2 regions of the Pseudoxanthomonas suwonensis 11-1 genome follow, and region 1 is predicted to be linked to the other one. Evidence: predicted binding sites of a transcription regulator. Region 1 holds the regulator's gene; the other holds the start of a gene.
What was found. The regulator HrcA, encoded in region 1, represses chaperone genes, less so after heat shock. The targets are predictions, from matches to a motif close to TTNGCACTCNNNNNNNNNGAGTGCNAA.

Region 1 (4,410 bases):
CTCGGTAATGGCGCTGCGGGTGGCGTGGATCAGGCCGTCGGCCTGGTTGCGGGCCTGGACCAGCTCCTGGAACTTCTTGTCCTCCTCGCGGTGCGCCTCGGCGTCGGCGACCATCCGCTGGATCTCGTCCTCGGACAGGCCCGAGCCGGCCTTGATCTCGACCTTCTGCTCCTTGCCGGTCTTCTTGTCCTTGGCCGATACGTGCAGGATGCCATTGGCGTCGATGTCGAACGAGACCTCGATCTGCGGCATGCCGCGCGGGGCCGGCTCGATGCCGGTCAGGTCGAACTTGGCCAGCGACTTGTTGTAGCGGGCCTGCTCGCGCTCGCCCTGCAGCACGTGCACGGTCACGGCCGACTGGTTGTCGTCGGCGGTGGAGAACACCTGCGAGGCCTTGGTCGGGATCGTGGTGTTCTTCTCGATGATCTTGGTCATCACGCCGCCCAGGGTCTCGATGCCCAGCGACAGCGGGGTCACGTCCAGCAGCAGCACGTCCTTGACGTCGCCGGCCAGCACGCCGCCCTGGATCGCGGCGCCCAGCGCCACGGCCTCGTCCGGGTTGACGTCCTTGCGCGGCTCCTTGCCGAAGAACTCGGCCACGGCCTGCTGCACCTTGGGCATGCGGGTCTGGCCGCCGACCAGGATCACCTCGCCGATGTCGCTGGCGCGCAGGCCGGCGTCCTTCAGCGCGGTGCGGCACGGCTCGATCGAGCGCTTGACCAGGTCGTCCACCAGCGCCTCGAGCTTGGCCCGGGTCAGCTTGATGGCCAGGTGCTTCGGACCGGTGGCGTCGGCGGTGATGTACGGCAGGTTGACCTCGGTCTGCTGCGCGCTGGACAGCTCGATCTTGGCGCGCTCGGCCGCGTCCTTCAGGCGCTGCAGGGCCAACGGGTCCTTGCGCAGGTCGATGCCCTGGTCCTTCTGGAACTCCTCGACCAGGTAGTCGATGACGCGCGCGTCGAAGTCCTCGCCGCCGAGGAAGGTGTCGCCGTTGGTGGCCAGCACCTCGAACTGCTTCTCGCCGTCGATCTCGGCGATCTCGATGATCGACACGTCGAAGGTGCCGCCGCCCAGGTCGTAGACCACGATCTTGCGGTCGCCGCCGGCCTTGTCTAGGCCATAGGCCAGGGCCGCGGCGGTCGGCTCGTTGATGATGCGCTTGACGTCCAGGCCGGCGATGCGGCCGGCGTCCTTGGTCGCCTGGCGCTGGCTGTCGTTGAAGTACGCCGGGACGGTGATGACCGCCTCGGTGACCGTCTCGCCCAGGAAGGCCTCGGCGGTCTTCTTCATCTTCTCCAGCACCTGCGCCGAGATCTCCTGCGGGGCCATCTTGCGGCCCTCGCTGGTCTCGACCCAGGCGTCGCCGTTGTCGTGCTGGCGGATCGCGTACGGCACCAGGCCCAGGTCCTTCTGGACCTCGGCGTCGGTGAACTTGCGGCCGATCAGGCGCTTGACGGCGTAGAAGGTGTTCTTCGGGTTGGTGACGGCCTGGCGCTTGGCCGGCGCACCGACCAGGACCTCGCCGTCCTTGGTGTAGGCCACGACCGACGGGGTGGTGCGATCACCCTCGGCGTTCTCGATCACGCGGGCCTTGCCGCCTTCCATGATCGCGACGCACGAGTTGGTCGTGCCCAGGTCGATGCCGATGATCTTGCTCATTGCTTGGTTGCTCCCTCGAATATGGGTGGCCGGTGCTGCCGTGGCCATTGATCGCTAGATAGGGGTGGGCCGGCGCCATTCAAGTAGGCGCATTCAGCCAATCGTTCAGTCGTGGCGGGCGACCACCACCAGCGCCGGACGCAGCAGGCGCTCGTTGAGCAGGTAGCCCTTCTGGAACACCTGCAGCACCGTGCCCGGGGCGGCCTCGCCCGGATCGGCCTGGCTGATGGCCTGGTGGTGTTCCGGGTTGAACGCCTGGCCGGCCGGATCGACCACGACCAGGCCGTTGTCGGTGGCGACCTTCAGCAGCTGGCGCTTGGTCAGCTCCAGGCCCTCGCGCAGCGGGTTGCCCTCCTCGGTCCCGGCGGCGGCCAGGCCGGCGTCCAGGCTGTCGAGCACCGGCAGCAGCTCGCCCAGCAGCTTCTCGTTGGCGAAACGGCGGGCCTGCTCGATGTCGCGGGCAACGCGCTTGCGCTGGTTCTCGAGGTCGGCGCGCTCGCGCAGCGAGTCCATGCGCAGCTGCTCGATCTCGCCCCGCAGGGCCTCGATCTCCCCGCGCAGCTGGGCCTCGAGGCCCTCGGCATCCTGCGACTGGGGGGACTGGGTGTCGTGTTCGGTCATTGCAAATCGGCTCCGTGGCGGCGCTCCCGGCCGCCCATCCCCGCCCCAATGGGGGCCGCCCGGGACCGATTCAAGGCTGCGAGGCGCTTCCCGGGCCCTGGAGGGCGGCACCCAGTGCGTCGGCGGCCGCCTGGACCACCGGGATGACCCGGTCGTAGGCCATGCGGGTCGGGCCGATCACGCCCAGCACGCCCAGCACCTGGCCGCCGCTGCCGTACGGGGCGGTGACCAGCGAGACCCCGTCCAGCGGGGCCAGGCCGGTCTCCTCGCCGATGAAGATGCGCACCCCGGGGGCACGCTGGGTCCGCTCCAGCAGCTGCAGGATCTCGCGCTTGCGGGCGAAGGCCTCGAACAGCTCGCGCAGCCGCTCCAGGTCCGACAGGTCCTGCAGGCCCATCAGCCGGGTCTGGCCGGCCAGCACCATGTCGTCGCCCGGTGGCTCCAGTGCCTGCTCGGCCAGCTCGACCGAATGCTCCAGCAGGTGCTCCATCTCGTCCCGGGCCTGGCGCAGTTCGTGGACCAGGGTGGCGCGGATATGCGCCAGCGGCCGACCAGCGAAGTGGGTATTGAGGTAGTTGGCCACCCGCTCCAGCTCGTCGGTGCCGAAGGTGCGCTGCGGCTCGACCACCCGGTTCTGCACCTCGCCGTCGGCGAACACGACGATGGCCAGCACACGGCGCCCGTCCAGCGGCACGAAGTCGATCTGGCGGAAGGCGAACTGGCTGCGCCGCGGCGCGCTGACCACGCCGACGAAATGGGTCATGGCCGACAGCAGCTCGGAGGCGTTGCCCAGCAGGGCCTGGGTCCCTGCCCCGGCGGTCAGTTCGGCGCGCAGCCGGGCCAGCTCGTGGTCGCCCAGCGAGCGCACCTGCAGCAGGCTGTCGACGAACACCCGGTAGCCCTGCGCGGTCGGGATCCGCCCGGCGGAGGTATGCGGCGAGCTGAGCAGGCCGATCTCCTCCAGCTCGGAAAGGATGTTGCGGATCGTGGCCGGGCTGACGTCCAGGCCGGAGTGCCGGGCCAGGGTCTGCGAGCCGACCGGCTCGCCGTCGCGGATGTAGCGTCCGATCAGGGTACGCAGCAGCTGGCGCGAGCGTGGGTCGAGCTGGACCGGGTGGGGCTGGAGCGGGGTTGCCATGGTCCATAGATAGCGCCTGCCGCGGCAGGGCCGCAAGCAGGACGTGGCGGCGCAGTCTCAACCTGCGCGACCGGCGCCGGCGAGCATCGCGCCGGTAACGGCCACCCCTACAATGTGCCCATGCTGACCCATCTCGCCCTGAAGGATTTCGCCGTCGTCCGCGCCACGGAACTGGAGTTCGGACCCGGCATGACCGTGATCTCCGGCGAAACCGGCGCCGGCAAGTCGCTGCTGGTGGACGCCCTCGGCTTCCTGTCCGGACTGCGCGCCGACAGCGGCGTGGTCCGCCACGGCAGCGAGCGCGCCGAGCTGGCCGCTGGCTTCGACCTGTCCGGCAACGCCCTCGCGCGCCAGTGGCTGCGCGAGCAGGAACTGGACGAGGACGACGAGCAGTGCCAGCTGCGCCGGGTGATCCGCGCCGATGGCGGCTCCCGGGCCTGGATCAACGGCCGCCCGGTGACCCTGGCCCAGCTGGGCGAACTGGCCGGGCTCCTGGTGGAGATCCACGGCCAGCACGAGCACCAGTCCCTGCTCGCCCGCGCCAGCCAGCTGGCGCTGCTGGACGCCCACGCCCGCAACGACGCCGAACGCGCCGCCGTGCGCGAGGCGGCCGCGGACTGGCAGTCCCTGCTGGACGAGCGCGAGGCCCTGCAGTCGCGCGGCGACGTCGGCGATCGCATCGGCTGGCTGGAACACCAGCTGGCCGAGCTGGAGCGCGAGGACCTGGACCCGGCGGCGCTGGAAGCCCTGGACCTGGCCCATCGCCGCCAGGCCAATGCCGCCGGGCTGATCGCAGCCTGCGAGGAGGCCCTGGCCCGGATCGACGGCGACGAAGGCCCGTCGCTGGCCAGCCTGCTGCAGCAGGCCCGCGGCGGCCTGTCCCGGTTCGCCGGCGACGAGCCGCGCCTAGGCGAGGTCGACACCCTGCTGGAAGGCGCCTCGGTCCAGCTGCAGGAGGCCCTTGCCCTGCTCGGCCGGGTCCGCGACGACCT
Region 2 (4,410 bases), 1.2 Mb from region 1:
ACGCCATCGAGACCCTGGCCCGCGAGCGCGAGGGCCTGGTGTTCATGCTCTGGGGCAGCTACGCCCAGGCCAAGGGCCGGATCATCGACTCGCGCCGGCACCGGGTGCTGAAGGCGCCGCACCCCTCGCCGCTGTCCGCATATCGAGGCTTCTTCGGCTGCGGCCACTTCACTGCCGCCAACGAGTACCTGGCCCGCCGCGGCCAGGCGCCGGTGGACTGGTCGTTGCCGCCGCGGGCGGAAGTGGAGGCCATGCTGGCCGAACACGCTGTACAGATAGAACGATAAGTGTTCTGACGGCCTGTTTATTGCGCGGGCGTTATCAATCATGCTGTCGGCCATCGGAACCCAGCCTTGGGTTCCGCCACGAGGTCGCCATGCACCATCTATATGTCCTGCTTGCCCGCATCGCCCTGTCGCTGGTGCTTGCCGCCGACGGCTGGGAGCGGCTGGCCGCTGGCGGGTCGGGCCTGGCCCTGCTGATGCCGGCCCTGCAGCTGCTGGCGTCGGCCGCCCTGCTGGCCGGCGCCTGGTCGCGCACGGCGGCCCTGCTGCTGGCCGCGCTGGTCCTGGTGCCCGCGCTTGCGTTGCTGGACATGGCCGGACCAGAGCAGGTGCTCTGGCTGGGCTGGAGCCTGCTGCTGGGCGGTGGCCTGGTGCTGCTGGCAGCGCAGGGCGCCGGCGATTTCAGCTTCGATGCCTGGCGGCGCGACCGCGCCGACAGGTCGAACGACACCCACATGACCCCCGGAGGTGCCCTGTGATCACCAAGCGACCCGCCGCCGAGCGCGGCCACGCCAACCACGGCTGGCTGGATTCATGGCACAGCTTCTCCTTCGCCGGGTACTTCGACCCGGAGCACGTGCACTGGGGTCCGCTGCGGGTGATCAACGAGGACCGGGTCGCCGGCGGCCAGGGCTTCGGCACCCACGGCCACCAGGACATGGAGATCATCAGCTACGTGCTGGAGGGCGCGCTTGCCCACCGCGATTCGATGGGCAATGTCGAGCGGATCCTGCCGGGCGAGGTGCAGCGCATGAGCGCCGGCACCGGCGTGACCCACTCGGAGTTCAACCCGGAGCCGGACCGTGCCACCCATTTCCTGCAGATCTGGATCCTGCCCGAGCGCACCGGGATCACCCCGGGCTACGAGCAGAAGCGCTTCGACCCGGCCGAAAAGCGCGGTCGCCTGCGCCTGGTGGTTTCGCCCGACGGTGCCGACGGCTCGCTGAAGATGCACCAGGACGCCCGGCTGTATGCCGGCCTGTTCGACGGTTCCGAGCAGGCCCGCCTGGCCCTGGCTCCGGGCCGGCTGGCCTACGTCCACCTGGTCCGCGGCGCGGCCACGGTCAATGGCCAGCGCCTTGGGGCGGGCGATGCCCTGCGCTACCGGGACGAGGCCGAGGTCTTGATCGGGGCCGGCGAGGACGCCGAAGTGCTGGTGTTCGACCTGCCGGCGCTGCCGGGCCAGTAAGTTCCAGGCGGCCCGGGAACCCGTGGCCGGCCGCGAGGGTCACATGCCTGTCGCGGCCCCTGCGCGACAACGACAATAGGCGCCTCGGATGGGCAAGTGCCAAGCTGCTGTTTTCCTTGCGATTTCCTGAACAGGGGTCGTTCCGCTACCGCAATGCCGGGGAACCAAATCCGGCGTTAGCAGTCCAACCCACCGATTGCTAAGATGCCAGACATGACCCAGACCATCCGTTCCACCCAGCTCGTCGCCAACAACCTGCCGGTCCCCAGCCCCCTCGGGTCGCTGGAGGCCTACATCGGCGCCGTGCACCAGATCCCGGTGCTGAGCGTCGAGGAGGAACAGGCCCTTGCCCGCCGCTACCGCGACCAGGAAGACCTGGACGCCGCCCGCGAGCTGGTGCACTCGCACCTGCGCTTCGTGGTGCACGTGGCCCGCGGCTACAACGGCTACGGACTGCAGCTGGGTGACCTGATCCAGGAAGGCAACATCGGCCTGATGAAGGCGGTCAAGCGCTTCGACCCGGACCTGGGCGTGCGCCTGGTCAGCTTCGCCGTGCACTGGATCCGCGCCGAGATCCACGAGTTCATCCTCAAGAACTGGCGCATCGTCAAGGTCGCCACGACCAAGGCCCAGCGCAAGCTGTTCTTCAACCTGCGCAAGGCCAAGACCCGCCTGGGTTGGATGAACGCCGCCGAGGTCAGCGCCGTGGCGAAGGACCTCAACGTGTCCGAGCGCGAGGTGCTGGAGATGGAGTCGCGGCTGTCCGGTCGCGACATCGGCTTCGACGCCCCGGCCGACGAGGACGAGGAGCACGCGCCGCCGTCGCCGGCCGCCTACCTGGTCTCGATGGACGAGGATCCGTCGCAGGCGCTGGAGCGCGAGGACAGCGAGGGCCACAAGCTCGACCTGCTGCGCGACGGCCTCGCCAGCCTGGATGCGCGTTCGCGCGACATCATCGCCCGCCGCTGGCTGGACGACGAGAGCAAGGTGACCCTGCAGGAGCTGGCCGACGAGTACGGCGTCTCCGCCGAGCGCATCCGCCAGATCGAGGCGAATGCCATGAAGAAGATGCGCGCGCTGCTGGCGGCCTGAAGCCTCCACCAGCGCGCGTCACGGACGGCCCGGGTTTTCCCGGGCCGTTTTGTTTGTGCGGCCCGTGGCCCCGGCATGACACCGCCGCAGCCCGCTGCGATGCTTGCCCCGTACCTCCTGGACCTGACGCGCCGTGAGCCTGCTCCTGCTGCTGTTCGACCTGCTCGGCACCTTCGTGTTCGCCCTCAGCGGCGGCACCCTCGCGGTGCGTTACCGGCTGGACGTGTTCGGGGTGCTGGTCCTGTCCTGCGCGGCGGCGGTATCCGGCGGCCTGGCGCGCGACGTGCTGATCGGCGCGCAGCCGCCGGCGGCGCTGGCCGACTGGCGCTACCTGGCCGTGGCCATGCTCGCCGGCGTGGTGACCTTCTACCGCCACGAGACCATCGAGCGCATGCGCAACCCGGTGCAGGTGTTCGACGGCGCCGGGCTGGCGCTGTTCGCGGTGCTGGGTACCAGCAAGGCGCTGGACTACGGACTCTCGCCATTCGCCGCGACCCTGCTGGGCATGCTCAGCGGCATCGGCGGTGGCGTGGCCCGCGACGTGCTGGTGGCGCGCATCCCGGTGGTGCTCAAGGCCGAGCTGTACGCGGTGGCGGCCCTGGTTGGTGGCGGCGTGGTCGCGCTGGCCGACGTGTTCGACCTGCCACGCACGCCGGCGATGGCGGTTGGCGCGCTGGTCTGCTTCGGCCTGCGCTACATGGCGATCCGCCACGGCTGGCACCTCCCGGCCGCGCACCTGCCGGACGACCGCAACTGAGGATCGCTATGGCGGTGGCGGCGCGTCGCGTGCGCTGCCGGGCTCGCGGCCCAGGATGATCCGCGCCGCGCGCTGGTAGCTCCAGTAGGCCCAGGCCCAGTTGAGCAGTACCACCAGGCGGTTGCGGAAGCCGATCAGGAAGAACACGTGCGCGGCCAGCCAGAACCACCAGGCCAGCACGCCCGAGAGCCGGATGCCGTGAATGTCGACCACCGCGGCCATGCGCCCGATCGTGGCCAGGTTGCCGAAGTCGCGGTAGCGGAACGGCCGCGCCGGCGCGCCCTGCAGCCGCGCCTGGATCGCGCGGGCGACATGCCGGCCCATCTGCTTGGCCGCCGGCGCCACGCCCGGCACCGGCGAACCGTCGGCTTGTTCCACCGCGGCCAGGTCGCCGCCGACGAAGATTTCCGGATGCCCGGGCACCGACAGGTCCGGTTCGACCGGCACGCGCCCGGCGCGGTCGAGCGGCACGCCCAGCGAACGCGCCAGCGGCGAGGCGGCAACGCCGGCGGCCCAGACGATGGTGCGCGAATGCACGTAGGTGTCGCCAAGGCGGTAGCCGCCGGCATTGATGTCGGTCACCGGCACGCCGGTGCTGACTTCCACGCCCAGTTTCTCCAGCTGGCGCCGAGCCTTCTCCGACAGGTCTTCGGGGAAGGACGCGAGCACACGCGGTCCGGCCTCGATCAGGCGCACGCGCGCGGTGGCCGGGTTGATGTTGCGGAACTGGTCGCGCAGGGTATGGCGCGCGATCTCGGCCAGGGTGCCGGCCAGCTCCACGCCGGTCGGCCCGCCGCCGACGATGGCGAACTCCAGCCAGGCCGCGCGCTCGGCCGGATCGTCGCAGGCCTCGGCGCGCTCGAACGCCAGCAGCAGCTTGCGCCGCAGTTCCAGCGCGTCGTCCAGCGACTTCAGCCCGGGCGCGTGCTGCGCCCATTGTTCGTTGCCGAAGTAGGCATGGGTCGCGCCGGTGGCCAGCAGCAGGTAGTCGTAATGCAACGCCTTGCCGTCGGCCAGCGTGGCCGTGCGCGCCTGCGGATCGATCGCCTCCACTTCGCCCAGGCGGATCCCGACGTTGCGCTGCCGGC

Region 2: rpoH (RNA polymerase sigma factor RpoH) is a predicted target of HrcA. The motif match lies at 1,650-1,676, and genes of this name have one in related genera.

Annotation. Positions count from the first base shown of each region.
Region 1 is NC_014924.1:1,829,680-1,834,089, forward strand. It holds gene dnaK (molecular chaperone DnaK) at 1-1,659, opposite strand, end outside; gene grpE (nucleotide exchange factor GrpE) at 1,765-2,280, opposite strand; gene hrcA (heat-inducible transcriptional repressor HrcA) at 2,351-3,418, opposite strand; gene recN (DNA repair protein RecN) at 3,539-4,410, shown strand, end outside.
Region 2 is NC_014924.1:3,013,329-3,017,738, reverse strand. It holds gene ung (uracil-DNA glycosylase) at 1-287, shown strand, start outside; gene PSESU_RS13860 (hypothetical protein) at 377-763, shown strand; gene PSESU_RS13855 (pirin family protein) at 760-1,473, shown strand; gene rpoH (RNA polymerase sigma factor RpoH) at 1,687-2,565, shown strand; gene PSESU_RS13845 (trimeric intracellular cation channel family protein) at 2,699-3,322, shown strand; gene PSESU_RS13840 (NAD(P)/FAD-dependent oxidoreductase) at 3,329-4,410, opposite strand, start outside.